DNA from 4 places in the Patulibacter defluvii genome. Region 3 is predicted to be linked to each of the others. Evidence: riboswitches for the same ligand, from Rfam matches in the RefSeq annotation. Region 3 holds a riboswitch; each other region holds the start of a gene.
The links. A riboswitch is a leader RNA that binds a small molecule or an ion and turns the genes downstream of it on or off. The one in region 3 is predicted to bind cyclic di-AMP.
Positions count from the first base shown of each region.

Region 1: linked by a shared signal. The riboswitch ahead of SH587_RS09615 (transglycosylase family protein) and the one ahead of SH587_RS22240 (hypothetical protein) in region 3 are both predicted to bind cyclic di-AMP.
Region 2: linked by a shared signal. The riboswitch ahead of SH587_RS12320 (NlpC/P60 family protein) and the one ahead of SH587_RS22240 (hypothetical protein) in region 3 are both predicted to bind cyclic di-AMP.
Region 4: linked by a shared signal. The riboswitch ahead of SH587_RS18065 (peptidoglycan DD-metalloendopeptidase family protein) and the one ahead of SH587_RS22240 (hypothetical protein) in region 3 are both predicted to bind cyclic di-AMP.

Region 1 covers NZ_JAWZSQ010000007.1:103,229-110,710, reverse strand. Annotated here, with positions in the region: gene SH587_RS09625 (thiolase family protein) at 11-1,186, shown strand; gene SH587_RS09620 (HAD family hydrolase) at 1,283-2,062, shown strand; cyclic di-AMP (ydaO/yuaA leader) riboswitch at 2,114-2,273, shown strand; gene SH587_RS09615 (transglycosylase family protein) at 2,284-2,958, shown strand; gene SH587_RS09610 (MarR family winged helix-turn-helix transcriptional regulator) at 3,151-3,657, shown strand; gene SH587_RS09605 (acyl-CoA mutase large subunit family protein) at 3,793-5,502, shown strand; gene SH587_RS09600 (cobalamin B12-binding domain-containing protein) at 5,532-5,984, shown strand; gene SH587_RS09595 (biotin transporter BioY) at 6,194-6,805, shown strand; gene SH587_RS09590 (PucR family transcriptional regulator) at 6,802-7,482, opposite strand, start outside.
Region 2 covers NZ_JAWZSQ010000010.1:77,325-84,806, forward strand. Annotated here, with positions in the region: gene SH587_RS12310 (AAA family ATPase) at 1-899, opposite strand, end outside; gene SH587_RS12315 (acyl-CoA dehydrogenase family protein) at 1,041-2,984, opposite strand; gene SH587_RS12320 (NlpC/P60 family protein) at 3,195-4,013, opposite strand; cyclic di-AMP (ydaO/yuaA leader) riboswitch at 4,022-4,189, opposite strand; gene SH587_RS12325 (HD domain-containing protein) at 4,327-4,962, shown strand; gene SH587_RS12330 (amidohydrolase family protein) at 4,974-6,113, shown strand; gene SH587_RS12335 (DNA topoisomerase IB) at 6,139-7,191, shown strand; gene SH587_RS12340 (DUF3159 domain-containing protein) at 7,204-7,482, opposite strand, start outside.
Region 3 covers NZ_JAWZSQ010000031.1:28,216-35,697, forward strand. Annotated here, with positions in the region: gene pspAA (PspA-associated protein PspAA) at 128-418, opposite strand; gene SH587_RS22235 (PspA/IM30 family protein) at 415-1,233, opposite strand; gene SH587_RS22240 (hypothetical protein) at 1,381-1,854, opposite strand; cyclic di-AMP (ydaO/yuaA leader) riboswitch at 2,027-2,176, opposite strand; gene SH587_RS22245 (hypothetical protein) at 2,281-3,615, shown strand; gene SH587_RS22250 (hypothetical protein) at 3,641-3,922, shown strand; gene SH587_RS22255 (class I SAM-dependent methyltransferase) at 3,926-4,693, shown strand; gene SH587_RS22260 (hypothetical protein) at 4,732-5,817, shown strand; gene SH587_RS22265 (3-hydroxyacyl-CoA dehydrogenase family protein) at 5,958-6,752, shown strand; gene SH587_RS22270 (4a-hydroxytetrahydrobiopterin dehydratase) at 7,298-7,482, opposite strand, start outside.
Region 4 covers NZ_JAWZSQ010000020.1:514-7,995, reverse strand. Annotated here, with positions in the region: gene SH587_RS18105 (sensor histidine kinase) at 1-208, shown strand, start outside; gene SH587_RS18100 (YciI family protein) at 325-735, shown strand; gene SH587_RS18095 (RNA polymerase sigma factor) at 732-1,934, shown strand; gene SH587_RS18090 (SDR family oxidoreductase) at 1,931-2,836, opposite strand; gene SH587_RS18085 (TetR/AcrR family transcriptional regulator) at 2,976-3,503, shown strand; tRNA gene SH587_RS18080 (tRNA-Arg) at 3,567-3,640, opposite strand; gene SH587_RS18075 (glycoside hydrolase family protein) at 3,920-5,038, shown strand; gene SH587_RS18070 (DUF427 domain-containing protein) at 5,094-5,882, shown strand; cyclic di-AMP (ydaO/yuaA leader) riboswitch at 5,954-6,107, shown strand; partial or broken gene SH587_RS18065 (peptidoglycan DD-metalloendopeptidase family protein) at 6,113-7,482, shown strand, end outside.

The DNA.
Region 1 (7,482 bases), on a different contig from region 3:
AGCACTGATCATGGCCAAGACCGTCATCCTGAGTTCCGCCCGCACGCCCGTTGGCAAGCTGGGCGGAGGCCTCTCCACCGTCAAGCCCGTCGAGCTGGGCGGGATCGCGATCACGGGGGCGCTCGAGCGCGCCGGCGTCGCGCCCGAGCAGATCGAGCACGTGGTGATGGGCCACGTGATCCAGGCCGGTCAGGGTCAGATCACCGCCCGCCAGGCGCAGATCGCCGCCGGGATCCCGGATCACGTCAGCTCGGAGACGATCAACAAGGTCTGTACGTCGAGCATCCGCTCGGCCGCGATCATCGACCTGCTGGTCCGCGCGGGCGAGCTGGGCGTCGGCGTCGCCGGCGGCATGGAGTCGATGTCGCTCGCGCCCTACCTGCTGACCAACGCCCGCTTCGGCTACCGGATGGGCGACGGCAAGACGGTCGACTCGATGGTCCTGGACGGGCTGACGAACTCGTTCACCCACCGCCAGATGTTCGACGAGACGACCGAGGTCGCCGACGCCCACGGCTGGTCGCGCGAGGAGCTCGACCGCTGGGCGCTGCGCTCGCACGAGAAGGCGCTCGACGCGATCGACGGCGGCCGCCTCGGCGAGGAGATCGTCCCGGTCACGATCAAGGGCCGCAAGGGCGACACCGTCGTCGACACCGACGAGGGTCCGCGCCGCGGCTCGACGATCGAGGCGCTGGCGAAGCTGCCGGGCCTGGTCAAGGGCGGCACCCACACGGCCGGCAACTCGCCGGGCGTCAACGACGGCGCCGGCGCGCTGGTGCTCGCCTCCGACGAGTGGGCCGCGGCCAACGGCAAGGAGGTCCTCGGCGAGATCGTGGCCTTCGGCCAGGCGGCCGGCGAGTTCCCGAACCTGCTGACGACGCCGGGCAAGGCGTCGCACAAGGCGCTCGAGAAGGCTGGCCTGAAGCCGTCCGACGTCGACGTCTGGGAGATCAACGAGGCCTTCGCCTCGGTCGCCCTCAACTCGATCAAGGATCTCGGCATCGACGAGGACCGGGTCAACGTCAACGGTGGCGCGATCGCCCTCGGCCACCCGCTCGGCGCCTCGGGCGCCCGGATCATCGGCTCGGCCCTGCTCGAGCTGCGCCGCCGCGGCGGCGGCATCGGCGTCGCGACCGCGTGCTCCGGCACCGGCCAGGGCGACGCCGTCGTCATCAAGGTCGGCTGAGGCCGACCCCCGCCGCCTCGCGTGGCGGTCGGCCCCCGGCAGCTGGGGGCCGACCGCCACGCGAGCGACGGCCGAGGCCTCGCTAACCTCCGCGGCGTGCCCCGCGCCGCCGCGTTCTTCGACCTCGACAAGACGCTGGTCGCCGGCTCGTCCGGGTTCTACTGGGCGCGGGCGGCGGCGGCCCACGGGCTGATCTCGCGCCGGCGGCTGGCCGCGGACGGCTGGGAGAACCTGAAGTTCCGGATCCGCGGCTCGACCGACGAGTCGACCCGCAAGGTCTGGGAGCGGGTGGGGGAGTTCCTCGCCGGCCAGCGGGTGCGCGACTTCGAGCGGCTGTCGCCGCGGGTCCTGGCCGGCGTGCTGCCGCGGCTCTACCCCGAGATGCTGGCGATCGCCTGGGAGCACCAGGACGAGGGCCGGCCGGTCTACGTGGTGACCGCGTCGAGCCAGGAGACCGCCTCGATGATCGCCGGGGTGCTGTTCTTCGACGGCGCCCTCGGCGCGCCGCTCGAGGCGGTCGACGGCCGCTACACCGGGCGGCTGTCGGGCCCGATGACCTACCGCGAGGGCAAGGTCGAGGCGATGCGGCGGCTGGCCGAGCGCGACGGGCTCGACCTGTCCGCCTCGTGGGCCTACTCCGACAGCGAGTCCGACCTGCCGATGCTGCGGGCGGTCGGCCATCCGGTGGCCGTCAACCCCGACCGCGAGCTGGCCCGGGTGGCGCGCGAGGAGGGCTGGGAGGTGATCCGGCTGGAGCGGCTGGCGACCCACCTGAAGACCGCCGCGGCGCTGGTCGCGGTCGGGGCCCTGGGCGGCCTGGGACGGGCCGCCTCCGCCGGCCGGCCGCTCGGCGGGACCGGGCGCCGCCGCGGCTGATTGGCGCGCCGGCGTCCCGATCCGTCGGACGCTGCGCTAGCATCCTGCGCTCCATAACCCATGCCGAGTCCCGGTCGCACAGCGGTCGGGAGCGGGGGACCCAGTGATCGCCAAGTGGCGATCGGGGGCGAATCGCCGGAGGACTCCGGCGTAGCGCACGTCTTGAGCGCGAGCCCGTCAGCTAACCCCGTAGGCGATGAGACGAAGGGACGGAACCCCCCATGAGTCACGATCGCGACCTCGCGTCCACGCTGCCGTGGGCGCGCAGCCTGCGGGCCTCGCGCAAGCGCCGCGACGCCGCTGCGTCGAAGCGCCGCTGGAGCACCCGCCGGCGCGCCACGGCGACCGCGATGACCGTCGCCGTGCTCGGCCTCGGCGGCGTCGCGGCCGCCCAGACCGGTTCTGCCGGCGGCAGCGCGAAGAGCCAGGCGGGCGGCGCGTCGATCGCCGCCGTCCAGGGCAAGCTCGGGATCGCTGCCGACGGCGTCGTCGGTCCCCAGACCCGGGCCGCGGTCAAGCGCTTCCAGCGCCAGGCCGGGATCGCCGTCGACGGCGTGATCGGACCCCAGACCCTGGCCGCGCTCGGGCTCCGCGGCGGCGCGACCGCCAGCGCCCGCAGCAGCCGCACGACCAGCGGCAGCGCCGGCAGCGGCAGCGGCAGCGGGACGACCAACGCCACCCTCCGCAAGATCGCCCAGTGCGAGTCGGGCGGCGACCCGACCGCGATCTCGGCCAACGGGACCTACCGGGGCAAGTACCAGTTCGACCGCCAGACCTGGCGCGCCAACGGCGGCAGCGGCGATCCGGCCGCCGCCTCCGAGGCCGAGCAGGACCGGATCGCGGCCAAGCTGCTCGCCGCCCGCGGCACGCAGCCCTGGCCGGTCTGCGGCCGCTAGGCCCGGCCCACCGCGGCCCGCGCGAACTGGCGTCAACTCCCACCTCCGCTCCCGAACTGGCGTCAATCCACTCCGCTATCCGGGGCGGAATGACGCCAGTTCGACGGGGGAGGGGTGGGATGACGCCGGTTCGCCCCGACCTTGCGCGCGGTCGCAGGCGCTCCCATCGGTGCCGTGTGCGAGCCTTGGGGCGTGTCATCGTCACTGCGGATCGATCCGATCGCCGAGGCGCGCCGCCATTGGACGGCGCGCTGGGGTGCGGAGCCGGCGCGTCCGATGGCCGCGGTCACCTCGATCATGCGGGTCCAGCAGATCCTGCTGGCGCGGCTCAACGAGCTGCTGCGCGAGGACGCGCTGACCTTCCCCCGCTACGAGGCGCTGATGCTGCTCTCGTTCACCCGCACCGGCGCGCTGCCGCTGGGCAAGATCGGCGAGCGGCTGCAGGTCCACCGCACCAGCGTCACCAACATCGTCGACAAGCTCGAGCAGGACGGCCTGGTCCGGCGGGTCCCGCACGAGTACGACCGCCGCGCGACCCTCGCCGAGATCACCGACGCCGGGCGCGAGGTCGCCGCCCGCGCCACCGAGCGGCTGAACGCGGCCAGCTTCGCCCTCGACGCGCTGGGCGCCGGCGCCCAGGACCAGCTGACCGAGCTGCTCGGCGACCTGCGCCGGGCGGAGGGGGACTTCGTCGGCTGAGCACCCCCGACGGCCGGGGGTGATCGTCGCGGTCCGCGCCCCCGGGCTGGACGTTCCGGCGCCGGCCGCGTACGATCAAGGACGAGATATGCGGGCTTCCGACTATCTCACTTCCACGGACAAGACGGACTGACGATGCCCACGCCTCCCGAGACCGCCGCCACCGCCCTGCCCACCACCCACGAGCAGTGGCAGGCCGCCTACGGCCTGTCGCCCGAGCGCGACGCGGACTTCACGACGCTCGGCGGGATCCCGATCGAGCCGCTCTACACCGCCGCCGACCGGCCGACCGAGCAAGCCGACGGCACGCCCGACCCGTCGATCGGGCTGCCGGGGCAGTACCCCTTCACCCGCGGCGTCTACCCGTCGATGTACCGCGGCCGCCTCTGGACGATGCGCCAGTTCGCCGGCTTCGGCACCGCCGAGGAGACGAACGAGCGCTTCCGCTACCTGCTCGACCACGGCCAGACCGGCCTCTCGACGGCCTTCGACATGCCGTCGCTGATGGGCCACGACTCCGACCACGCGCTCTCGCTCGGCGAGGTCGGCCGCGAGGGCGTGGCGATCGACACCGTCGACGACATGCAGACGCTGTTCCGGGGGATCGACCTCGGCGCGGTCTCGGTCTCGATGACGATCAACGCCCCCGCGGCGATCATGCTGGCCTTCTACGCGGTCGCGGCCGAGCGCCAGGACGGCGGCACGCAGGAGAACCCGGGCGTCCCGCTCGATCGGCTCAACGGCACGATCCAGGCCGACATCCTCAAGGAGTACATCGCCCAGAAGGAGTGGTGCTTCCCGGTCGACCCGGCGATGCGCGTGCTGGGCGACATGATCGAGTTCTCGGCCCGCAACATGCCGCGCTGGAACTCGGTCTCGATCTCCGGGTACCACATCCGCGAGGCCGGGGCGACCGCCGCCCAGGAGCTGGCCTTCACGCTCAAGGACGGCCTGACCTACGTCGAGCAGGCGATCGAGCGCGGGCTCGACGTCGACGACTTCGCTCCGCGGCTGAGCTTCTTCTTCAACGCCCAGATCGACTTCTTCGAGGAGATCGCCAAGTACCGCGCGGCCCGCCGGATCTGGGCCCGCGAGCTGAAGGAGACCTTCGGCGCGAAGAACCCGAAGTCGTGGCTGATGCGGACCCACACCCAGACCGCCGGCGTCTCGCTGACGGCCCAGCAGCCGTACAACAACATCGCCCGCACGGCGATCGAGGCGCTGGCCGGCGTGCTCGGGGGGACCCAGTCGCTGCACACCAACTCGCACGACGAGGCGCTGGCGCTGCCGACCGAGGAAGCGGTCCGGATCGCGCTGCGGACGCAGCAGATCATCGCCCACGAGACCGGCGTCGCGAACACGATCGACCCGCTCGGCGGCAGCTGGTTCGTCGAGTCGCTGACCGACGAGCTGGAGCGCCAGGCCTACGAGTACTTCCGCAAGATCGACGAGCTCGGCGGGATGGTCGAGGCCGTCAAGCAGAGCTACCCGCAGCGCGAGATCGCCGAGGCCGCCTTCGAGCTGCAGACGGCGATCGAGGACGAGCGGCGGATCGTGGTCGGCGTCAACGCCTTCACCGAGGGCGACGACGGCGAGCACCCGATCCTCAAGGTCGACCCGGCGCTCGAGCGCAAGCAGGTCGACCGGCTGGCCGCGGTCAAGGCCGCCCGCGACTCGGCGGCCGTCGAGCGCAGCCTGGCGACGCTGAAGGAGACCGCCGCCAAGCCGGACGCGAACCTGATGCCGCCGCTGCTCGACGCCGCCCGCGCGCACGTCACGGAGGGCGAGATCATCCACGCGCTCCAGGACGTCTTCGGCAGCTACACCGAGACCCCCGTCTTCTGATCCCCGACACCCCGCAAGGAGCCCGCGAGATGAGCGCCACCACCGCGACCCCCGTCAGCGACGCCCCGGCCGGCCCCGTCGGCAAGATCCGCGTGGTCGTGGCGAAGCCCGGCTTGGATGGTCACGATCGTGGGGCGAAGATCATCGCCCGGGCGTTGCGTGACGCCGGGATGGAGGTGATCTACACCGGTCTGCACCAGACGCCGGAGCAGATCGTGGCGACGGTGATCCAGGAGGACGCCGACGCGGTCGGGGTGTCGATCCTGTCCGGCGCGCACATGACGCTCGTTCCGCGGATCGTGGAGCTGCTGGAGGCCGAGGGGATCGACGACGTGCTGGTGACCGTCGGCGGGACGATCCCGGTCGACGACATCGCGCCGTTGAAGGAGCAGGGCGTCGCGGAGGTCTTCACCCCCGGCACCCCGACCCAGGCGATCATCGACTTCATCCGCCGCGGGGTCGCCGCCCGCGAGCGCGACTGACGATCCGCGTTCTCGCGCCACCCCGGGCGCCGACTCCGCGTTTCGACGTCCCGGCGACGTCGAAGTGCGGACTCGCGCCGGGGGGCGGGGCGAGACCGCGATCGGACTGAGGACCCTCTACACCCCCGGCCGTCCGGATCGTTCGATCCGCACCGCACGAATCCCGCGACCTGCGACACCATGGGTCGCCCCACGTCGAAGGAGCCATCTTGGCCACGCTCTCCAGCGCCGCCGTCGCGGCGCCACGCCCCGTCCTCGCCGACCTGCTGCCCGGCGTCCGCGCCCGCAGCGCGGTGCTGGTGGTCGCCGGCGCGCTCTTCACCGCGCTCTGCGCCCAGATCGCGATCCAGGTGCCGCCCTCGCCGGTCCCCGTCACCGGCCAGACGCTGGCCGTCGTGCTGGTCGGCGCCACGCTCGGTGCCCGCCGCGGCGCCGCCGCCCTGGCGCTCTACCTGCTGCTGGGCCTGCTGCTGCCGGTCTACGCCGACGGCAGCTCCGGCTGGCACGTCGTCTGGGGCCCGACCGGCGGCTACCTGATCGGCTTCATCGTCGCCGCCGGCGTGATCGGCGCGCTCGCCGAGCGTGGCGCCGACCGCCGGATCCCGACCGCCTTCGCGATCTTCGCCCTCGGGCAGCTGATCGTCTTCGGCTTCGGCGTCCCCGGCCTGATGCTGGCCACCGGCCAGGACCTCGGCTGGTCGATCCACAACGGCTTCACGCTGTTCATCGTCGGCGGCCTGATGAAGGCGGCCGTGGCCGGCCTGGTGCTGCCCTCCGCCTGGCGGCTGGTCCGCAAGGTCGACGGCGAGGGCGACCGCTAGTCCCCGTCCTCCGGCCGGTCGCCCGCGGGGCGGCCGGCCGCCCCGCCGGGACCGAAGCGGGCGATCGCGACCGCGGCCCGCAGCCGCAGCGACCCCGGGTCCGGCTCGCCGGTCAGGGCCAGCGCCCGCCGCACCCGGTAGCCGACCGTGTTCGGGTGGACGGCCAGCCGCTGGGCGACCGCGGCGACGCTCATCCCGGCGTCGTGCAGCGCGCCGAGCGTGGCCACGATCTCGTCGCTGAGCGGGGCGAGCACGCGCTCGGCGAAGGCCCGCGCGCCGGCGCCGTCGTGCTGCAGCAGCACCACCACCTCGACGTCCTCGTAGGCGATCACCCGTGGCCGGTCGCTGCCCGCCGCCCGCGCCACCTCGAGCGCCCGGCGGGCCTCGGCGTGGCTGCTGCGGAAGCCGGCCAGCCCACGCGCCGGCCGCCCGGTCGCGGCGACGATCCCGGGACGGGCCACGATCTCGGGCGCTGCCTCGCTCACCACCCAGGCGTAGAGGACGTCGCCCGGGCCTGGCGCCACCAGCCGCGGGGCGGGCAGCCGCGCGGCCGCGGCCTCCAGCCGGGTCACCCGCGCCGCCGCCGTCTCGGTCGGCAGCGCCCACAGCGCCACCGCGACGTGGCGGCGGTCGACGTCGTAGCGCAGCCGGGCGCTGGCGGCGGGGACGTCGGGCGC
Region 2 (7,482 bases), on a different contig from region 3:
GCCACCGCCCGCGCCAGCAGCAGCGCCGGCTCGCCCAGGTGGCCCAGCCGCAGCAGCAGCGAGCGGCGGACGGCCAGCGGTCCGGCCTCGGCGACGGTCCCGGCCGCGACCAGGTCGGGCGAGGGGTGGGCCTCGGCCAGCTCGGCCGCCAGCTCGACCAGCAGGAACGGGTTGCCGCCGGTCGCGTGGTCGCAGGCGTCGACCAGCGAGGCCGGCGCCGCCTGGCCGGCGAAGGCCCGTCCCAGCAGCGCGGCGACCCCGTCGGTGGTCAGCGGCTGCGGGCGCAGGAAGAAGGGGTCGGCGGCGGCGAACAGCTCGGCCAGCAGCCGCTGCTGCGACCCGGGCTCGTCGCTGCGGGTGCCAACCAGCACGGCCACCGCCAGCCCGTCGAGCCGCCGGGCCAGGTAGCCGCCGGCCCGCAGCGAGGCCGCGTCACCCCAGTGGGCGTCGTCGAGCAGCAGCAGCAGCGGCCCGTCGTCGGCCAGGTTGGCCACCAGCCACTGGAGCGCGTGGACGATGTCGCCCGAGGGGTCGTGGCCGGGCCCGGCGTCGGTCGGCGGCGGCGCCAGCCCGAGCACGGCGGCGGCCGGCGCGGCCGGTCCGGCCAGCAGCGCGGCCTGCCGCTCGGGCGTGGCGGTCAGCACCGGACGCTCGACCAGCTGGCGGACGACGCCGTACTCCAGCTCCTGCTCGAGGATCCCGCCCCGGGCCCGCAGGACCCGCATCCCCCGCTCGGCCGCGAGGTCGGCGGCGGCCCGCAGCAGCGTGGTCTTGCCGATCCCGGCCGGACCCTCGACGACGGTCAGCGAGCCGTCGCCGGCGCAGGCCCGGTCGAGCCGCGCGGCGATCGCCCGCAGCTCGGCGTCGCGCTCGAGGATCCCGCTGGCCGCCCCCACCACGGGGGAAGCCTAGAGCGGTGGTCAAGGTCGCACGCCGATCGCCGGGCGGCCGGCATGCGACGTTCCCCCACGCCGGCGGGGGCGAACGTCGCACGGCGCGGCGGCTACCCGCCAGCGTGCGACGTTCGCCCCTCGCGCGGATCAGGCGGTGACGGTGGCGTCCTGGCCGCGCTGCGCGGCGGCCTCGGCGTCGAACTCCGGCTGGCGGTAGTTCGCCGGGTCGCCGAACAGCGGGGTCTCCTCGTCGCCGTGCGCGACGCCGGCCTCGATGAACGAGTAGCGGCCCTGGAGGACGCCCTTGGCGACCTGCCGACCCTGCTCATCGTCGTTGTCGCGCAGCTCGGCGAAGAGCCGCTTGGCGCGGCGGCGGGCCTGGGTCGCGAAGGCGTCGGCCAGCTCGTCGATCGCCTCGGCGTTCTGCGGCTGCTCGCCCTTCAGGTGCTCGGCGTAGACGACCGCGGCCGAGATCGAGAACAGCTCGGCGCCGATGTCGACGATCCGGGCCAGGATCCCGGCCCGCTGCTCCAGCTTGGCGCCGTGCTTGCCCATCGCGTAGAAGGTCACGCGGGCCAGCTTGCGGGCGTTGCGCTCGACGAACCGCAGGTGGGTCGCCAGCTCGCCGAACTCGTCGAAGCTGCGCGGGTTCTGGCCCTCGCCGACGGTCAGCTGCGGGAACCACTTGGCGTAGAAGCCGCCGGCCTTGGCCGCCAGCTTCGCCTTCGTCGCGGGACCGCCGTCGCCCTCGATCAGCTCGCCGGCGATCTGCAGGTGCTGGTCGATCGCCTCGCGGGCGATCTGCAGGTGCATGATCTCCGTCGAGCCCTCGAAGATCCGGTTGATCCGCATGTCGCGGAGGGCGCGCTCCAGCGGCACGGCGCGCTCGCCGCGGGCCTTCAGCGACTCGGCGGTCTCGAAGCCGCGGCCGCCGCGGATCTGGACCGCGTCGTCGATCGCCTTCCAGGCCAGCTCGGAGCCGACCAGCTTCGCGATCGCGGCCTCGATCCGGATGTCGGAGCGCTTGGCCTCGGCCAGGCGGGTGGCGACCTCGACGACCGCCTCGGTGCCGAACGCCGTCGCGGTGATGTACGACAGCTTCTGGGCGACCTCGTCGTGCTGGCCGACCGGCTTGCCCCACTGGGCGCGCTCGGAGGCGAACTCGCGCACGACCTTCGCCGCCCACTTGGTGGCGCCGGCGCAGATCGCGGGCAGCGACAGGCGACCGGTGTTGAGGGTCTGGAGCGCGATCTTCAGCCCCTCGCCCTCCTGGCCGATCAGGTTCTCCTTCGGCACGAAGACGTTCTCGAGCCGGGTGACCGAGTTCTCGATCCCCTTCAGGCCCATGAAGCCGTTGCGGTGCTCGACCGTGACGCCCTCGGAGTGGTAGTCGAGGACGAACGCCGAGACGCCGCCGCGGCGGCCCTCGCCCTTCGGCACCCGGGCCATGATCACGACGATGTCGGCGATCGCGCCGTTGGTCGCCCACAGCTTGCGGCCGTTGAGCACGTAGCCGGAGCCGTCGGCGGTCGGGACGGCCGCGCACTGCAGGCGGGCCGGGTCGGAGCCGACGTCGGGCTCGGTCAGGAGGAAGGCGGAGATGTGGTCCTTGGCCACCTTCGGCAGCCACTGCTGCTTCTGCTCCTCGGTGCCGGCGATCATCAGCGGCTCGGCGACGCCGATCGACTGGTGGGCCGAGAGCAGGGCGCCGAGCGCGCCGTGCCAGGTGCCGGCCATCGCCATCGCGCGGCCGTAGGTCATCCGCGAGTGGCCGAGGCCGCCGTACTCCTGCGGGATCTTGATCCCGAACGCGCCCATCGCCTTGAGGCCGTCGATGACCTCGTCGGGGATCTTGGCGTCGCGCTCGATCTGGAGCGGGTCGACCTTCTCCTTCAGGAACGCCTCGAACTCGGCGAGGAACTGCTTGCCGCGCTCGGCCTTCTCCGCGTCCTCCTTGGGCAGCGGATGGATCAGGTCGAGGCGGAAGTCGCCCAGGTAGAGCTCCTTGCCGAAGGAGGGGAGGTTCCAGTCCTGCTCGCGCGCCTCCTCGGCGAACTTGCGGGACTCGGCGCTGGTCGGTTCGGTCGTCATCGGAGGCGGCTCCAGGGATGGATTGACTGGTCAGTCAACATGGAACGGTAGCGAACCGGACGGTCCTCGGCGAGTGTGGAACCACACACGCGACCGCCGGTAGGGTGGTGGCCCGGGCACACCCTCCCCTACCCCGAACGCGGCGACGCCACCCGGGCGGGTGGCGTCGAGGGTCCTGCTCGTGCGCGGGCCGGCGGCCCGCGGTGGCGGTCAGCCGCTGATCCGGCGGGCCCCCACGTAGGCGGAGCCCCAGTAGCTGTCGTTGAGCTTGTGCTCCATCACGCCGTGGGTGGTGGCGGAGATCACCGTCGTCGCGCTGGTCGCGATCCCGACGTGCGAGGCGCCGGGGCCGGCGGTCGAGAAGAAGACGAGGTCGCCCGGCTGGATGTCGGCGCGGTCGACGGCGACGCCGACCTTGAACTGCTCGAAGCTGGTCCGCGGCAGGCTGACGCCGGCCTGCTTGAAGGCCCAGACCATCAGGCCCGAGCAGTCGAAGCCGCCGGGGGCGGTGCCGCCGTTGCGGTACGGGGTGCCGATCTGGCCGCGGGCGGCGGCGATCGCGGCCGCGATCGCGCCGGCGGGGGCGGTCGGGGCCGCCTCGGTCGCGGTGCCGTCGTCGGCGGTCGCGGCCGGCGAGGCGGCGGCCATCTTCGCCTCGATCTTCTCGGCGAAGCGGAGCTTCATCGCCCGCAGCGTCTCGAGGTTCGGGCGGCCGGTGCGGGTCAGGCTCTTCTTGCCCTGGTAGCGCTTGATCGCGCTGCGGGTCCGGCTGCCGAGGGCACCGTCGGCGCGGACCTTGACCCGGCGCTGGACGCTCTTGGTCTGCGAGCGGGTCAGCTTCACCGTCTTCGTCGTCGAGACCGTGCTCGTCGGCGCCGCGGTCGGGCTCGCGGCGGCCGTGCTGGCCGTCGTGTTCGCCTGGCCGCCGGCACCGAGGCCGCCCGAAGCGGGCTGGTCGGCGAGCGCCGGGGTCGCGAGTCCGAGCGTGAGGGCGGCCGCGAGCGCGGCGCCACGGGTGAGGGGTGTCACGGGGGGGTCTGCTCTCTTTCGTCGGCCTACGGGGTTAGCTGACGGGCTGGCGCAGAAAGAGCAGCGCCTCCACCATTCGGTGGATTCGCCCCGAGCAGGACGGCCGTGCGGCCATCCCGTCCAGTGGGTCCCCCGTTCGCCGGCCTTCGTCGCCGGCGATTCGGCTCGCAGCACCGTAGCAAGGCCGTCGCCGGGAACGCGGTGGTTCCTGCCCGATCGCGCCGATTCTTCGGTTGCGAGTGGCGACGCGCCACGATGGTCGCGCCCCTGCGTGGCCCGGCCGGCGGTCCGGACCCGCTACGGTCGGTCCGCGATGCGGGGTGACCTGTACGGGCGGTTCGCCGGGATCTGCGGCGACTGCGGGTGGACCGGCCGGACCGAGGACGTCTTCGACCTGCTCTGGGACGCCTACTCCCAGCCGCACCGGCGCTACCACGACGTCGACCACCTGGATCACGTCCTGCGCGAGGTCGACCGGCTGACGCCCGACGGCGCCGGCCCCGCGGACCGGACCGCGGTGGTGCTGGCCGCGTTCTTCCACGACGTCGTCCACGACCCGCGGCGGGCCGACAACGAGCGCCGCTCGGCCGACCTCGCGCGGCGGGTGCTGGAGCAGCGCGGGGTGGCGCCGGCGACGGTCGCCGTCGTGGTCGCGGCGATCCTGGCCACCGACCCCGCCCACGACGGCGAGCGCGACCTGGTCGCCCGCTGGCTGGGCGACGCCGACCTGGCGGTGCTGGCCGGCCCCGCGCCCGACTACGACCGCTACGTCGCCCGCGTGCGGGCCGAGTACGCCCACGTGCCCGACGCGCAGTGGACGAGCGGGCGGGCCGCGGTCCTGCGACAGCTGCTCGACCGCGCGCGGCTCTTCGCCCTGCCCGGCCAGGAGCAGGCCGAGCGGGCGGCCCGCGGCAACCTGCGGCGCGAGCTGGCGGCGCTGACCGCCTAGTCTCCGTCGCGATGCCGCTCCGCCCCGCCGCCGAGGACCTGATCGCCCTCTACCGGGCCGCGGCCGCCGCGGTCGGCGAGGACCTGCCCTGGTTCGACGCCCACACCCACGTCGGCCAGAACGACCCCGACGGGCAGACCGCGACCGCCGAGGAGATCCTGGCCGGGCTCGACGCCGCCGGCCACCGGCGGGCGCTGACCTTCGCGATGCACGAGCCGGACGGCTACGGCGCCGCCAACGACGAGGTGCTGCGGGCCGCGGCGGCCTCGGACGGGCGGCTGCTGGCGCTGGCGCGGGTGGCGCCGACGGTCGACGGGGCCCTCGACGAGGCCCGCCGCTGCCTCGACGCGGGGGCGCGCGGGTTCAAGCTCCACCCCCGCAGCGACGCCTTCGCCCTCACCCACCCGGTGGTCGAGCAGGTGGTCGCGCTGGCCGCCGAGCGGCGCCTGCCGGTGCTCTTCCACGCCGGCCGCGGGATCCCCCAGCTCGGCGCCGCCGCGACCGCGCTGGCCGAGCGCCACCCCGGCGCCCGCCTGATCCTGGCCCACGCCGGGATCAGCGACCTCGGCGACCTGGCCCCGGCGGCGGCGCGGCTGCCGAACCTCTTCTTCGACACCTCCTGGTGGCACCCCTCGGACCTGCTGCAGCTGTTCGCGACGATCCCGCCCGGCCGGATCCTCTACGCCAGCGACATGCCCTACGGCCCCGGGATGTTCTCCGCCTTCGCCTTCCTCCGCTGCGCCGCCGCCGTCGGCACCCCGATCGAGGCCCTGCGCGAGATGGCCGGCGGCCAGCTGGCGCGGGTGCTGGCCGGCGACGACCCGGTCGAGCTGGGGCCGGCTCCCGGCGTCGCGACCCTCGGCGCCCGCTGGATCGAGGGCGAGCGGGTGGCGTCGTACGCCGCCGTCGCGCTCCAGCTGGCCTTCAACGGGGTCGACCCGGGCGAGCCGATCGCGCTCGCCCGCTACGCCACCCAGATCGCCCCCGAGGCCCCCCAGGCCCCGCTGCTGGGGCTGGTCGACCGGCTGCTGGCGCGGGCCCAGGAGCGGCTGGCCGCCGGCGCCGACGGGCTCGACGCGCTCGGCAGCGTGCTGGCCGCCGGCTTCCTGGCCGCGACGCCCGGCGCCGGCGTCCCCGACGTGGCGCTCTAGCGGCGAGCGGGTAGAGGGCGCCGCGATGCCGCGCCTGCGCCGATCCGACCCCGCCGAGCCCGGGATCGCGCGCGTCGGCGCCGGTCGCGGGTTCTTCTACCGCGACCCCGAGGGTCGCCGGATCCGCGACGAGGCGACGCTGGAGCGGATCGCCGCGCTGGCGATCCCGCCCGCCTGGCGCGAGGTCTGGATCTGCCCCGACCCGCTCGGCCACCTGCAGGCCGTCGGCTACGACGCGGCCGGCCGCCGCCAGTACCGCTACCACGAGCGCTGGCGGGCCCGTCGCGACCAGCAGAAGTTCGACCGGGTGCTGGAGCTGGCCGGGCGGCTGCCGCAGCTGCGGGCGGCGCTGCGCAGCGACCTCCGCCGCGAGGGGATGCCGCGCGAGCGGGCGCTGGCCTGCGCCGTGCGGCTGCTCGACCTCGGCGTCTTCCGGATCGGCAGCGAGCGCTACGCCGAGCAGCACGAGACCTACGGCCTGGCCACGCTGGAGCGGCGGCACGTGCGGATCGAGGACGACGAGCTGGTCTTCGACTACCCCGCCAAGGGCGGCCAGCGGCGGATCCTGGCGATCACCGACGACGCCTCGCTGGAGGTCGTCCGCACGCTCCGCCGGCGGCGCGGCGGCAGCGACCGGCTGCTGGCCTTCAAGGACGGCCGCCGCTGGCGCGACCTCGGGCCCGACGACGTCAACGGCTACCTGCGGGAGCACGCCGGCGAGTGCAGCGCCAAGGACTTCCGGACCTGGAACGGGACCGTCCTGGCCGCGCTGGCGATCGCCGAGCGGGCCGCCCCCGGCCAGCGCCGCAGCGCCCGCGAGCGCGCGATCCGCGACACGATCGCCGGCGTCGCGGCGGTGCTCGGCAACACGCCGGCGGTCGCCCGCGACGCCTACGTCGACCCGCGCGTCTTCGACCGCTACCGCTCGGGCTGGACGATCGCCGCCCGCGTCGCCGAGCTGGGCGGACCGGAGGCGTTCGCCGACCCCGAGGGTCGGATCGCGATCGAGGACGCGGTCCGCGACCTGATCGACGACGCCCGCGACGACTCCCCCGCGCTGGCCCGCGTCAACGGCTGAGCGGCCGCGGGGTCAGCTGCCCGAGGGTGCGGCCGGCGCGACCGCGTGCGGCGCCCCGCGGCGGACGACCAGCCAGGTCAGCCAGAGGCCGAGCGCGAAGAGCGGGATCCCCATCGCCACCCGCGCGACCCCGAGCGCGACGAGCGCCCCGGCCAGGTAGAGCGGCAGCTGGACGGCCAACCGGGTCAGGAACAGCCCGACCCAGATCCAGCTCGCCCGCGTGTAGGTCTGGAGCAGCGCCGGGTCCTTGCGCCAGCCCGAGCCCTGCTGGGTCATCGTCGCCACCAGCAC
Region 3 (7,482 bases):
CCTGGGGTGGCGGGGAACGTCACACGGGCGGAGGCGGCGCTGGGGTGCGTGACGTTCGTCCCCCCCAACGACCGCGGGGCGGCCGATGGCCGCCCCGCGCAACGTGCGTCGATCGAACGACGGCGACTCAGGCGTCGGCGGGGTCGGGCACCAGGCCCTCCCCGTTGAACTCCCGGCCGGCCTCCTCGAAGGTGAGGTCGTCCGGGGGCAGCAGCACGTCGCTGCCGATCAGCTCGTCGTCGGCGAGCGGGGCGCCCTGGGCGCGGACGAACGACAGCAGCGCGTCGAAGCGGTCGCGGTAGGCCGCCTCGTCGCCCGCCTCGACGGCCGCGACGACGGCGTCGTCGAGGTCGTTGAGCGGGCCGTGCTGGTCGTCGTCCAGGCGATACTGCTGATCGCCGAAGATCCGGACGATCACGCGCCCGCTCCCTGACCCGGCCCCGTGCCGCTCTCGCTCCCGGTGGCGGCGTCGGTCGGGGCGGCCGCCGGCTCCTCGCTGCCCGCGCCCAGCTCGGCCGGAGCGGGACCCTGGCCCAGCTCGGCCTTCAGGCGCGCCAGGTCGGAGTCGACCTCGGAGCTGGTCGACAGCTGCGCCAGCTGGCGATCGATGTCGTCCTGGCCGCTGCCGAGGGTGCCGAGGTCCTCGAAGGTCCCGGCCGCCTCCAGCTCGGCCACGGCGTCGGCCCGGGCCTTCATGTTCTCGGTCTTGTCGACGGCGCGCTGCATCGCCATCCCGACCTCGGCCATCGACTCGCCGACGCCGGTCGCGGCCTCGGAGATCCGGACCTGGGCCTCCGCGGCGTTGTACTGCGCCTTGATGACCTCCTTCTTGGTCCGGAACTGCTCGACCTTGGTCCGCAGCTTCTGCTCGCTGGCGATCAGCTGCTGCTGCTGGTTCTCCAGCTCCGCGACCTGGGTGTCGAGGCTCTGCATCTCGTTCTGGATCGCGCTCTTGCGCTCCAGGGCCGTCCGAGCCAGGGCCTCGTTGCCCGCCGCCAGCGCCTGACGCGCCTGCGTGTCGAGCTTGACGAGCGCCTGCTGGTGCTTCTCGGTCTGGAGCTGCAGGCGCTTCTTCGCGGTCACGACGTCCGCGATGCCCTTCTTGACGTTCTGCAGGTTCTCCAGCTGCTTCTGGTAGCTGTAGTCGAGCGTCTCGCCCGGGTCTTCGGCCTTGTCCAGAACGCGGGACAGCTTGGCCTTGATGACGGTGGACATGCGGCCGCCGAGGCCCATATCGGTCTCCACTTTCAACGTGTTCGGGAACTCGTCGACCACCCTATCGTCCCTGGCTCAAGCCGCCGTGAATTCCCGGCGGAGGTCCGAGAACGACGAAGGCCGCGCGGTGCGCGGCCTTCGCAAGCTCAGGGGTGAGGCGCGGCCCTACAAACCCGGCGGGTGGACGACCGCGAACTTCTTGGCGTCCTTGCGGTTGTTCGGACGCCACTGCGGGCCCTTGGCGCCGCCGCGGTCGTAGGCGGCCGAGGTGTCGAGCCGCAGCCCGGCGATCACGGCGTAGGCGTGACCCTGGTTGCCGTAGACCGAGATCCACTGGCCGAGACCCTCCTCGGCGTTCTTCCAGAGATCGTCGAACTCGTAGGAGGAGAGCGGGCTCTTCAGCAGCCCGGCGCCGATCAGCGCGTAGCTGACGGTGCCCGAGCAGTCGTAGCCGGTGTCCTCGACGCGGGCGTGGCCGCCGCCGTACTTGTACGGCTTGCCGACGATCTTGTTGGCGGCGATCACGGCCTGCTGGACCTGCGCCGGCGCCTTCAGCGGGACCCGCGCGAAGTACGCGGTGCGGCCGTCGAGCGTCTTGCCCTTGTAACGCTTGGCGCGGACGCCGTTGGTGACCCGCATCCCGGCCGGAACCTGGACCGCCCCGGGAGCCGCCGGCGGAGCCGGAGCCGTCTGGGCTGGCGTCTCGGTCGTCAGCCCACCGGTCGCCGGTGAAGCGGCTGACGCGGTGCCGACGAAACCGAACGCCGCAACAGCGGTCAGGGCCATGGCTCGAGTGAAGGGGCGCAAGGAACTGCTCTCTTTCGTCGGCCTACGGGGTTAGCTGACGGGCGAGCGCAGAAAGAGCCAGCGCTTCCACCGCTATCGCGGCGAATTTGCCCCAAGGAACTAGTGGTTCCCCCGCTTACCGAGACGTCACTCGGTAATTCGGCTCCGGGCAGCGTAACAGGAGTCCCGCAAGCTCGCACCCAACCCTGCAGCGCGTCCTGCAGCGGGGAGGAGTCCCGTCGCACGCGATCCAGCGTCGCCGGGTAGCGTTCGACGGCGATGTCTCCGCACCGGGCCCTCCCCCGCCGCCGAACGGCCCTCGTGGCCGCCTGCCTGGCGCTGACGGCGCTCGCCGGCTGCGGCGACGACGACCAGTCCGGGGGCTCGCCGTTCGGGGGCACGCCGAAGGCCGCGGAGGCCGCCGGGCCGACCGATCTCGGCTTCCCGGTCGTCGCCACCCGCAACACCACCCGCACCGCCAGCGACGACCCGGTCGCCGCCGCCGCCGCGATGGCGCGCGCGATCTACTCCGGCGGCGCGGCCGAGACGCAGGCGCGCGCGATCGCGCTCGTCGACAAGCGCGACTGGCGGGCCGCGCTGGCCGCCAGCTCGCTGATGGCGAAGCCGATCGGCGCCCCGATCCTCTTCAGCGACGGCACCCAGCTGCCGGAGATCACCCAGGACGCGCTGCGGACGCTGCGGCCGGCGGGCAGCGAGCCGGCCGGCGGCGCCCAGGTCTTCCGGGTCGGCGCGGTCGGCCGCCCGAGCGGCCTGCGGACCAACGACATCGACGGGCGCGACCCGGCCGAGCTGGCGCTGGCGATCGACCGCCTGACCGCCGCCGCCCGCCGCCGCGCCAGCGACAGCGTGCTGGTGGTCAGCGCCGAGCGGCCCGAGTTCGCGGTCCCGGCAGCCGCCTGGGCGGCGAAGTCCGGCGACCCGATCGCGTTCGTGACCAAGAACGGCCTGCCGGCGGCGACCAAGCGCCAGCTCGCCGACCACCCGCGCGCGACGATCTTCGTGCTCGGCCCCAGCAGCGTGATCCCGCCGGCGGTGACCAAGCAGCTGCGCCAGTACGGGACCGTCCGCCGGACCGGCGGCTCGGATCCGATCAGCAACGCGATCGGGTTCGCGAAGTACGGCTCGGGCGCGTTCGGCTGGCACATCACCGGCGCCGGCCACGGCTTCACCTTCGCCCGCGCCGACGCGCCGCTGCTGGGGATCACCCTGGCGCCGCTGGCCGCCACCGGCCTCCACGGGCCGCTGCTGCTGCTCGACAGCGCCGACAAGCTGCCGGAGCCGGTCCGCAACTTCCTGCTCGACTTCCAGCCCGGGATCCCCAGCACCGGCGACGCGTCCGACGGCTACTACAACCGCGGCTGGCTGGCCGGCAGCGCCAGCGCGATCTCGCCCCAGGTGCAGTCGCAGATCGACGCCCTGCTGGAGATCAGCCCCGTCAACGAGCGCGCCCCCGCCGAGACCGGCGACGCGCCGCAGCCCGGCGACGCCCAGGCCGACGGCGGCGGCAGCAACACGACCACCACCGGCGCGACCACGACCACCGGCCCGACCCCGCCCGGGCGGACCACGAAGAAGCCGGACGACGGGCGCTGAGCCCGGCGCCCCCGACGAGGATCCCATGAGCGAAGCCGAACGCCCCGACCGCCGCACCCGCGGGACCGCGGTCACGATCGACGACATCCGCGAGCTGACCGGGGCCGCGACGCCCCACTTCGCCCAGCAGATCCGCAACCGGGTCGCGCGCCTGATCGCCGACCTGCCGGCCGATCACCCGACCCGCCGCGTCGGCGAGGCCGAGATCGCGCGCCTGACCGCCCTCGGGCGCAGCGGCGAGCACCGCGGCCAGGCGGCCCAGCCGGGCATGCCGGTGATGCCGTCCGCCGCCGTCCCGGAGCAGTGACCGGTGGCGCCGGCGCAGCAGCGACTCCACCGTCTGCTGCTCCCGGCGCTGCGCGAGCGCGGGCCGGTCGTGGACGGCGGCTGGATCGAGCTGCTCGGACCCGGCCGGACGACCGCCGGCGGTCTCGGCGGCGCGCTGCTGCAGGCGCCCGGCGCGGAGCTGGCCCACCAGCGCCTGGCCCGGCCGCTGCTGCGGCGGGCGGCCAAGGGCCCGCTCGGCCCCGGCGCGACCGAGGAGACGCGGCTGCTGCGGGCGCTGCTCGGCGCCCGCCCCGGCGACACCGTCCTCGACCTCGGCTGCGGGCCGGGGCGCCTGACCCGGCGGCTGGTCGCCGACGTCGGCCCGGAGGGGCTGGTGATCGGGCTCGACGCCGCGCCATCGGCGCTGCGGCGGGCGATCCGCGACACGCCCCGCCGGCGGTTCCCGACCGTCGCCTACCTGCGGGCCGACGCCAGCGCGCTGCCGCTGGTCGACGACAGCGTCGACGGGATCGTCTGCTTCGCCGCCCTCGACCTGCTGCACGACCCCGAGGCGGCCCTCGCCGAGGCCGCCCGCGTGCTCCGACCCGGCGGCCGGATCGCGCTGCTGACCTCGGCCGCCCCGCCGCTGCCGCTGGCCGCCCCCGCGCTCCGCGCCGGCGGGCGACTCGGTGGCGTGCGGGTCTTCGGCACCGCCGAGCTGGCCACGCTGCTGCGCGAGCGCGGGTTCGCCGCGATCCGCCAGCGCCGCTTCGGCGTCGTCCAGCTGGTCGGCGCCCGGCTGGCCGACTGACCACCTTCCTCCCCGCCCTCTCCGAACGCGAGCCACGCATGACCGAGACCGTCGCCCCGCCCACCCCCGGCCCGACCCTGTGGTCGGTGATCCAGGACCTGCCGCTGCGGATCGAGGCGGTCGCGCTCGAACCGCTCGAGCGCGAGACGCCGTTCTTCCTCCGCCGCACGACCGTGGTCCGGCTGTCGGGCGGCGGCCACGACGGCGTCGGCGAGGACGTCACCTACGACCCCGACGCGCACCCGGCGTTCCAGGGCTGGGCCGGGCTGCAGGATCTGCGGGGGACGTGGACGATCGCCTCGCTGGCCGAGGCGCTGGCGACCGCCGAGCTGTTCCCGGAGCCGCCCGACCACGCCGTCTACCGCAGCTACCGTCGCTGGGCCTTCGAGTCGGCCGCGCTCGACCTGGCGCTGCGCCAGGCCGGCCGCGCGCTCGCCGACCTGGTCGAGCGGCCGGTCGCGGAGATGACCTTCGTCTCCAGCCGCGCCGTCGGCGACCCGCCCGACCCGGCCGTGATCGCCGACCTGCGGCGGCGCTCGCCGGGGCTGCGGATGAAGCTCGACCTGGGCGAGGCGTGGGACGCCGACGCGATCGCCGCGCTCGCCGCCACCGACGCGGTCGCGACCGTCGACCTGAAGGGCTGGTACCGGGGCACGACCGTCGACACCCCGGTCGACCCGGAGACCTACCGGCTGCTGCTGGAGGGGCTGCCGAACGCGCTCTTCGAGGACCCCGGCGTCACCGAGGAGACCCAGACGCTGCTGCTGGCCCACGCCCGGCGGGTGACCTGGGACGTGCCGCTGCGGACCGCGGCCGACCTCGACCTGCTGCCGTTCCCGCCGGTCGTGGTCAACGTCAAGCCCTCGCGGATCGGCAACCTGCGCGAGCTGTCGGCGGTCTACGCGCTCTGCGGCGAGCGCCAGATCGGCGTCTACTCCGGCGGCCAGACCGAGCTCGGCCCGGGCCGCGGCCAGGCCCAGCTGCTGGCGGCGCTCTTCCACCCCGACGGCCCCAACGACCTGGCTCCGACGGTCTTCAACGACGTCGAGCTGCCGGCCGAGCTGCCGTCGTCGCCGCTGCCGCTGGTGCCGGCGCCGCACGGCTTCCGGCTGGCCGGCGACTAGCGGCGGCCGGGGGCGGCCGGCATCGGCGGGGGTCCGGCCGCTAGCGTGCGGCCCGCGCCGTGGACCCCCCGGCCGGGGGGCGAGCGGTTGCGACTCCCGGTAGGCTCCCGCGCCTTCCGTCAGCCAAACCCTGGATGCAGATGTCTGAGACAGTCGCCATCGCCGGCTCCGGCACGATCGCCACGGGCCTGGCCGTCACGGCCGCCCGCCACTCCGACGTGATCCTCTGGGCCCGCTCCGAGGCCAGCGCCGCGCGCGCCAAGGCCGCGATCGAGAAGCAGGCCGCGAAGCTCGAGGTCGACGTCTCGAACGTCGCCGTCGTGACCGATCTGAAGGAGCTCGGCCGCGGCACGATCCTCGTCGAGGCCGTGGTCGAGGATCCGGCGACCAAGGCCGTCGTGCTCGGCGAGCTCGTCGCCGTCGCCGGCCCCGACGCGATCCTGGCCTCGACCACCTCGTCGCTCTCGATCGAGCAGCTGGCGCAGGCGACCAGCGCCGCCGAGCGGTTCGTCGGCCTGCACGTCTTCAACCCGGTGCCGAAGATGAAGCTCGTCGAGCTGGTCTTCCCGGCCGCCGCCAACGAGACGACGAAGGAGCGCACCCGCGCGCTCTGCGAGCAGTGGGAGAAGGTCGCCGTCGAGGTCCCGGACACCCCCGGCTTCGTCGTCAACAAGCTGCTCTTCCCGTACCTCTTCTCGGCCGTCGAGCTGAAGCAGGAGACCGGTCTCGACGCGAAGGCGATCGACACCTGCATGACGCTCGGCTCCGGCCAGCCGATGGGCCCGTTCGCGCTCCTCGACTTCGTCGGCCTCGACGTCTCGAAGGCGATCGGCGAGGTGATCGGCGCGCCGATCCCGGCCGAGCTGGAGCAGCTGGTCGCCGAGGGCAAGCTCGGTCGCAAGAGCGGCGAGGGTTTCCTCGACTGGAGCCGCTGAGCCCGCTCCGCGCAGGTCTTACCACCACGAGAGCGGTGCTTTAGCGCCGGTTGAGTGGCACGGGGCAGAGTGACGGCTGCGAACGACGCAACCAGTACCTCCTCCTCATAGAACACCCGTCGCGGCCCCCGGAGATCCGGGGGTCGCGGTCGTTCTGGGGCCGTTTCGGAGGACACGCCTCGGCCGGTTCCGGTCCGCGTCCCGGTCTTTGCGCACCCGATACGGACCGGACCCGGCCGAGAATACGAGCGACCCCGCAGAGCGAACTCTGCGGGGCCGTCGTGCGTGTGTGGTGGTAGGGAGTGCCGAAGCACTCCGTCCCGTCATATGTCGGCACGGTGCCGTCCCGGGCACCGGGCCGTGTTGTCCCGTCCAGCCGCACCAGGATCGGCTCGGACATCCCTCCTATCGGCAGGTTCGTGCCGGAGCTTGAGCCCGATTTCGCGAAATCGGGAAAGTTGGCGCGTTGACGCTCATTCCCCGGTCCAGCACACCGTGTCAAACCGGGGGACGGATGACCCGTCGGCGATCGCCGACGGCGTCGCTCAGCGGCCGTCGGCCGGGCGCTCCTGCAGCTCGTCGACGCGCTCGGCCAGCTCCAGGTCGTGGTCGGTGATCCCGCCCGCGCTGTGGGTCCGCAGCCGCAGCCCGACCTGGTTCCAGTCGTGGAGGTGGATGTCGGGGTGGTGGCCCTGGGCCTCGGCCAGGCCGCCGACCGCGTCGACGAACC
Region 4 (7,482 bases), on a different contig from region 3:
GACCCCGTCGGTGGTGGCGACGCTGGTCGAGCCGTTCCAGCGCGGCGGCAGCAGCCGGGTCCGCAGCGACCACGCCGGCGTCGGGCTCGGCCTGGCGATCGTCCGCAGCATCACCCACGCCCACGACGGCACGCTGACGCTGGCGGCGCGGCCGGGTGGTGGGCTGTCGGTGACGGTCGAGCTGCCGACGCCGCCGCGCGCGGCCTGAGCGGTCGCGAGCGCCTACGCGCCAATTTCGCGCCGGCTGTCGAGATGATGCCCGCGGCTCCGCTCACCAGGTGAAGGGCCACGAACGGCGCGGCCCGCGAGACCAGGAGAACCCCGATGCCCAAGTACCTGATCCTCAAGCACTACCGCGGTGGCCCCGAGCCGCACCACCCGTTCCCGCCGATGGACCAGTGGGCGCCCGAGGACGTCGAGGCCCACATCGCCTTCCAGCACCACGTCGCCGAGATGCTGCGCGAGAACGGCGAGTTCGTCGACGCGCAGGCGCTGACCCCGACCCGCACCTGGGTCCGCTACGGCGGTCCGGGCGCGGCGCCGGTCACCACCGACGGCCCGCACCCGGAGACGAGCGAGCTGGTGGCGGGCTGGTTCATGATCGACGTCGAGTCCCACGAGCGGGCGCTCGAGGTCGCGGCCTACGTCTCGTCCGAGCCGGGTCCGCGCGGCGAGCCGCTGTACGAGTGGCTGGACGTGCGCGAGGTCATGACCGCGGCGCCGTCGCCGGAGTGACGCCGGTGGCGCCGCTGGACGAGGGCGCGCTGCGGGCTCTCGTCCCGCGCGCGCTGGCGGCGCTGGTCCGGCGGGGCGAGGACTTCGACGCGGCCGAGGACGCGCTCCAGGAGGCGCTGATCGAGGCCCTGCGGGTCTGGCCCGAGCATCCGCCGGACGACCCGCGGGCGTGGCTGACGGCGGTCGCCACCCGGCGGCTGGTCGACGCTCGCCGCAGCGAGGCGGCGCGGGTCCGGCGCGAGGAGACGGTCCACGCCGAGCCGCCGCCGGGGCCGGTGGCGGAGGGCGACGACACGCTGTTCGTGCTCTTCTGCTGCTGCCATCCCGAGCTGCCGCCGGCCTCGCAGGTGGCGCTGACCCTGCGCGCCGTCGGCGGCCTGACCACGCGCGAGATCGCCGACGCCTTCTACGTGCCGGAGGCGACGATGGCCCAGCGGATCAGCCGCGCGAAGCGGACGCTGGCCGGGCGGCGGCTGGACCGGCCGGGCGACCTGGCGGTGGTGCTGCGGGTGCTCTACCTGGTCTACACGGCGGGGCACGTGGGCCCGGCGACCCGGGTCGACCTGGCCGAGGAGGCGATCCGGCTGACGCGGCAGCTGACGCTGGCCAGCGACGAGCCCGAGGTGGGCGGGTTGCTGGCGCTGATGCTGCTCAACCACGCGCGGCGGGCGGCGCGGCTCGACGACGAGGGCCGGCTGGTGACGCTCGACCGCCAGGACCGCGGGCGCTGGAGGACGGACGAGATCGCCGAGGGCGTGGCCGTGCTGCAGGCGGCGCTGGCCCGCGAGCGCCCGGGGCGGTACCAGATCGAGGCGGCGATCGCGGCCCTCCACGACGACGCCGCCAGGGCCGAGGAGACCGACTGGCCCCAGATCCTGGCCTGGTACGACGACCTCGTCGCGCTGAGTGACCAGCCGCTGCGCCAGGACCCGGCGGCGGTGCTCGGACGGGCGGTCGCGGTCGCCCACGTGATGGGCCCGGCGGCCGGCCTGCGCGAGACCGACCGCCTGCGCGACGTGCTCGGCGACCGCCACCGCTGGCACGCCGTCCGCGGTCACCTGCACGAGCTGGCCGGCGACCTCGGGCCGGCCGCGGAGGCCTACGCCGAGGCCGCCCGCCGGGCCACCGACGTGGCCGAGAGGGACCACCTGGTGCGGCAGGCGGCGCGGGCGCGGGCGCGGGCGGGGGAGGGGGACTAGGCGAAGTAGTGGCCCTGCTCGACGTCCTCGACCCAGCCGGGGTGGGTCGGCTCCCAGCCCAGCAGCTGCCGGGTCCGGTCGTTGGAGGTCGGGTTGTCGAGCCCGGCGAAGGCCGCGAGGTAGCCCAGGTAGTGCGGCGCCTCCTCCGCGCTGATGCTCTTGGTCGGCACGCCGAGCTTGGCGGCGATCGTCTCGGCCATTAGCTTGCGCGGGATGCCCGTGTCGCCGACGCCGTGCAGCGTCGAACCGGCGGGGGCCCGCTCCAGGGCCAGGCGGTAGAGGACGCCGATGTCGTACGTGTGGGCCGCCGGCCAGCGGTTCGTGCCGTCGCCGGTGTAGGCCGCGACCCCGGTCTCGCGGGCGGCGTCGATCAGCCCGTGGGTGAAGCCGTGGTGGTCGAGGTCGCTGTGGATCAGCGGCGCCAGGCGCACGACCGAGGAGCGCACGGCTCGCTCCCCGAGGGCCAGCGCGTAGTTGGCCGCCGCGGCCCGGGGACCGTCGTCGACCTGGTCGTCCTCGGTCCCGGGGCGTCCCGTGATCCCCGCCATCGCGAGCATCAGCGTGCCACCGGTCGTCACGAAGGGCTTGTCGGTTCCGACGAGGGTCTCGCCGATCGCCCGGGTCACGGCCAGGTCCGAGTCGATCGCGCCCGTGAAGTCGCCGGCGCGCATCGCCTCGTGCCGGAAGGCGAGGTGGATGACGCCGTCGGCCTCGGCGGCCGCGCGCTCGAGCCCCGGCAGATCGTCGAGGTCGCCGCGGCGGACCTCGGCACCGAGCGCCGCGACCGTGGCGGCCGCGGCGTCCGAACGGGCGAGGCCGACGACCGCGTGGCCGTTGGCCAGGAGCTCGGGGATGACGGCGGAGGCGACATGGCCTGAGGCACCGGTGACGAAGACGCGCATGGTGGGTTCTCCAGATGGCTCGCGGGGAGGGAGGTGATGACACCTTGTGACATCACAGTAGCAGGCCGATGGCACTCCGTGTCATCGACTACGCTGGTCGCCCATGGCCCGCTGGAAACCAGACGCAGCCGGGCGCCTGATGGCGGCCGCGATCGCGCTCTTCGACGAGCAGGGCTACGACGACACCACCGTCGCCCAGATCGCCGAGCGCGCCGGCCTGACGAAGCGGACGTTCTTCCGCCACTTCCCGGACAAGAGGGAGGTCCTGTTCGGCGGCGGCCACGAGCTGGAGCGCGCCTGGACGGCGGCCGTCTCCGCCGCCCCGCCGGACGCCACCCCGCTGGCGGCCGTCGTCGCCGGGCTCGACCCGATCGCCGAGATGTTCGTCGAGCGCCACGCGTTCGCCCGCACGCGCGCCCGGATCGTCGACGCCGCCCCCGAGCTCAGGGAGCGCGAGCTGATCAAGCTCGACGACCTCGCCAGCGCGATCGAGGCGGCGTTGCGCGAGCGGGGCGTATCGGCGAACGACGCCGACCTCGCCGCGCGAGCCGGCGTGATCGTCTTCCACGCGGCGTTCGCGCGCTGGATCGCGCACGACGACCCCGCGGCGTTCAGGCGCTTGATCGACCAGTCGCTCGAGGACCTGCGGTCGGTCACCGCGGGCTGACGGGTCGGCGTCCGGGGCGACCCCAGCAGCAAGAAAGGCCTCCATCTGGAGGCCTTTCCGCAGCGCGCCCGAAAGGATTCGAACCTTTGACCTTCGGTTCCGTAGACCGACGCTCTATCCAGCTGAGCTACGGGCGCAACGGCGGTGCAGTCTAGCGGGCGCGGCGAGCGGGTGCGTGGAGACCCGCCGGTCGGGGGAGCGGCGGCGGGGCCGTTCCCGCTACGGTGGCGACAGGACGTGCGCCTCCCGCCGTGCCGAGCGGGCGCCAGCGCGTTTCGAACCCCCCGTTCCCCCCGATCTCGGTCGCCCCGGCCGTGGTCGCGCCGGTGCGCACGGGCCTCGCGGCGCTGCGACATGCGTCGAGGACCGCCCGCCGCCCGTGCGCCTCCGCCCGTGGGCGGACGACTACGTCATCGATGCCCCATCTCCGCTCGGCGCTGCTGCTGGTGCTCGCCGCCCTCGCCCTCGCCGTCGCGCTCCGCGGCGGTCCGGCGCTCGCCCCCGCGACGGCCGACGCCGCCCGCCCGCTGCCGGGCTACGTTGGGGCCGTGCGGTTCGGGGTCTATCCGGGCGGCGACGCGGGCGGCACCGACGGCGTCCTCCGCGCCCAGGCCGTCGACCCGGGGCGACGGCTGGCGATGATCCGCGGCCTCCGCGCCGGCCGCCGGGACTTCGTGCTCCACGAGTACGCCGCCTTCCACGACGCCGGCTCGTTCGCCGCCGCCGTGCCCCACGTCGACCAGGTCCTGCGCGACGCCGCCGCCACCGGCTGCCAGGTCGAGCTGGTCCTCCGCTACCAGCCCAGCGACCGCGAGCCGGCCCACGCCGTGCCCGCCTACCTCGAGTTCGTCCGCCAGGTCGCTCGCACCTACGGGCCCCGCCGCGAGCTGGTCGGCCTGCAGATCACCAACGAGGCGAACGTCGTCGGCGCCCCGGCCGCCGCCGACGGCGACTACCCCGGCGTCGCCCAGGCCCTCGTCGAGGGAGTCGCCACCGCCGCCGCCGAGCGCGACCGGCTCGGCCACCGCCACCTGGCGATCGGCTTCAACGCCGCCCACGACCTGCGCGGCCACGACTTCTGGACCGGCCTCCGACGCAGCGGCGGCCCCGCCTTCGCCCGCGCCGTCGACTACGTCGGCCTCGACGTCTACCCCGGCACCTGGCCGACCCCGGCCCGGCGTCCGCCCTCGTCGCACGCGGTCCGCACCACCGTCCGCCGCTCGCTCGCCCGCCTGCGCGCCAACATGCGCCGCGCCGGCCTCGGCCGACGGGTCGCGGTGCACGTCTCGGAGAACGGCTATCCGACCGGCCCCGGCCGCAGCGAACGGACCCAGGCGCGGGTACTGCGGGCCTCGGTCGCCGCCGTGCTCGGCGCTCGCCGCCGCTACGGGGTCAGCGACTACCGCTGGTTCGACCTCCGCGACGCCGACTCCGGCTCGGCCGACTTCCAGAGCCGCTACGGCCTGCTGCGCGACGACCTCTCTCCGAAGCCGGCCTTCGCGGCCCTGCGCGCGCTCGTCGCCCGCCACGGGTGAGCCCCGATCGCCCGTCGCTGGCGGGACCGGCTCGCGACCCGCTAGACCTCGTCGCATGAGCCTGACCCTCGGCGACGGACCGCTGGCGGGAGCGCCCGGCGGTCGCTTCAACTTCGACCTGCGGGCGGCCAGCCCCGCCCACCAGCTCTACCTGCAGCCCTACGGCCCGCGGGTGCGGGCGGTCGTCGGCGGCGAGTTGGTCCTCGACAGCGACCGCGCGCAGCTGCTCTACGAGACCGGCATCCCGCCGCGGATCTACGCCCCGTTCGAGGACTACCGCGGCGACCTGATGACCCGCACCGCGACCACCACCCACTGCCCCTTCAAGGGCGACGCCTCGTACTGGTCGCTGAACGCCGGCGGGCAGGTCGTCGAGGACGCGATCTGGGCCTACGAGGACCCACAGCCCGCCGCTCCCTGGCTGCGCGGCCTGGCTGCCCTCTACCCGGAGAAGGTCGAGGCCTGGTTCGCCGAGCAGGACCGGATCGTCGGCCACCTGCGCGACCCCTACCACCGGGTCGACGTCCACGACGGATCGCGGTCGGTCGAGGTCCGGATCGGCGGCACCGTGGTCGCCCGCAGCGTGCGGCCGAAGCTGCTCTTCGAGACCGGCCTGCCGCCGCGGGTCTACGTCCCGGCCGCCGACGTCGATCCGGGAGCGGTGGCGCCGGGCTCGGGCCTGCGGACGATCTGCCCCTACAAGGGCGAGGCGTCGTACTGGACGGTCGCGGGCGTCGAGGACGTCGCCTGGAGCTACGAGACGCCGCTCGCCGAGGCGGCCCGGATCCAGACCCACCTGGCCTTCGACGACGGCCGCGAGGACGTCGAGGTGGTCGTCGACTGAGGCACCTCAAGGCCCGATGAACGTTTCCTCAAGTGCTGCAATCCGCGTTGCGGGTGCGCTACGGTGCTCTGCGGATTCAACGGCCGAACCGCGCGCCCGATGCGCGCGGGCGGGGGAACCAACCGCGGTCGTCACGACCGCTGGGGCGAATCGCCGCAAGGCGTAGCGCAGCTCCTGGAGCGCGAGCCCGTCAGCTCACCCCGCAGGCCACCGACAGGAGGAATGCCGGAGTGACCGGACAGCAGCGCGACCTCGTGCGCGACGACCTGTGGCAGGCGTCCCACGAGCGCTCCCGACAGCGTCGCCAGCGGGCGATCCGTGGTACCTCAGCGTCCGAGCCCTCGCGCCTGGCGCGGCGGTTGGAGGCGACGGCGGCGCGCCCGACCCACACCGCGACCGCGATCGATCTGGGGCCGAACGGCGTCGCCTCGGCCCTGGCCGCGGCCGGCGTTCCGGCGAGCACCGGTGTCGGAGGCCGCGACTTGGCCGATCCGAGCCTCTGGCAGCGCTCGACGGTCTGGGCGCGCGAGCGGCGGATCAGCGTCCCGATCCAGCGGGCGCGCGAGCGGCGCCGGCGCAAGATGGCGATGGCGATGAGCGTGGCGATGGTCGGCTCGACCACCGGTCCCGCCGTCAGCGGTGCGATCGCCGCCGGGGCGACCGGCGACACCGCGACCACGACGACCGATGGCTCGGCCACCACCAGCGGTCGGATCGCCGGGCCGATCAGCGACGAGGGCCGGACGCGCTCGATCCTGGTCGCGGGCGCGACCGGGCAGGACGTGCGCGAGGCCCAGCAGCGGCTCGGCGTCCACGTCGACGGGGTCTACGGCGAGCGGACGGTGCGGGCGGTGGAGCGCTTCCAGCGCCAGCGCGGCCTGCAGGTCGACGGGGTCCTCGGGCCGCAGACCTGGACGGCGCTGCTCAGCACCCAGCAGGCGTCGGTCCGCGGCGCGGGTGCGGGCGGCTCGTCGCTGAAGGTCGTGGCGGCGCGGACCAGCGCCGACGGCGGGCAGGACCTGGTCCTCGTCGGCCCGAGCGAGCGGGCGGCGACGACCCGTACCGCGGCCCTGACCGACGACGATCGGTCGCCGTCGAGCACCGCGGCGAGCGACGAGGCGGCGGCCACGTCCGACTCGGGCTCGGGGTCGGATTCCGGGACGGGTTCCGGTTCGGGTTCGGGGGCGGGCTCCAGCTCCAGCGACGGAGCGGCATCGACGGCGACCGGCGACGGTGGGTCGAAGGACGCGGCGAAGAGCACCGGCGGCGGCGAGACGTCGAGCGACCGCGAGGCGTCCCCCAAGGCCGACACCCCGACCGACACGGGCAGCGGATCGTCCTCGACCGGGTCGACCAGCGGGACGGCCAAGCCGATCAGCGGCACGGTCACCTCGCCCTACGGCGCGCGGTGGGGCCGGCAGCACGCGGGCATGGACATCGCCGCGGCGATCGGCACCCCGATCAAGGCCTACGCGGCGGGCACGGTGGCGTTCAGCGGCACCCAGTCCGGCTACGGCAACATCGTCTGCGTCGACCACGGCGACGGGCTGCAGACCTGCTACGCCCACATGTCGAAGAACGCGGTCCGCCAGGGCGCCAA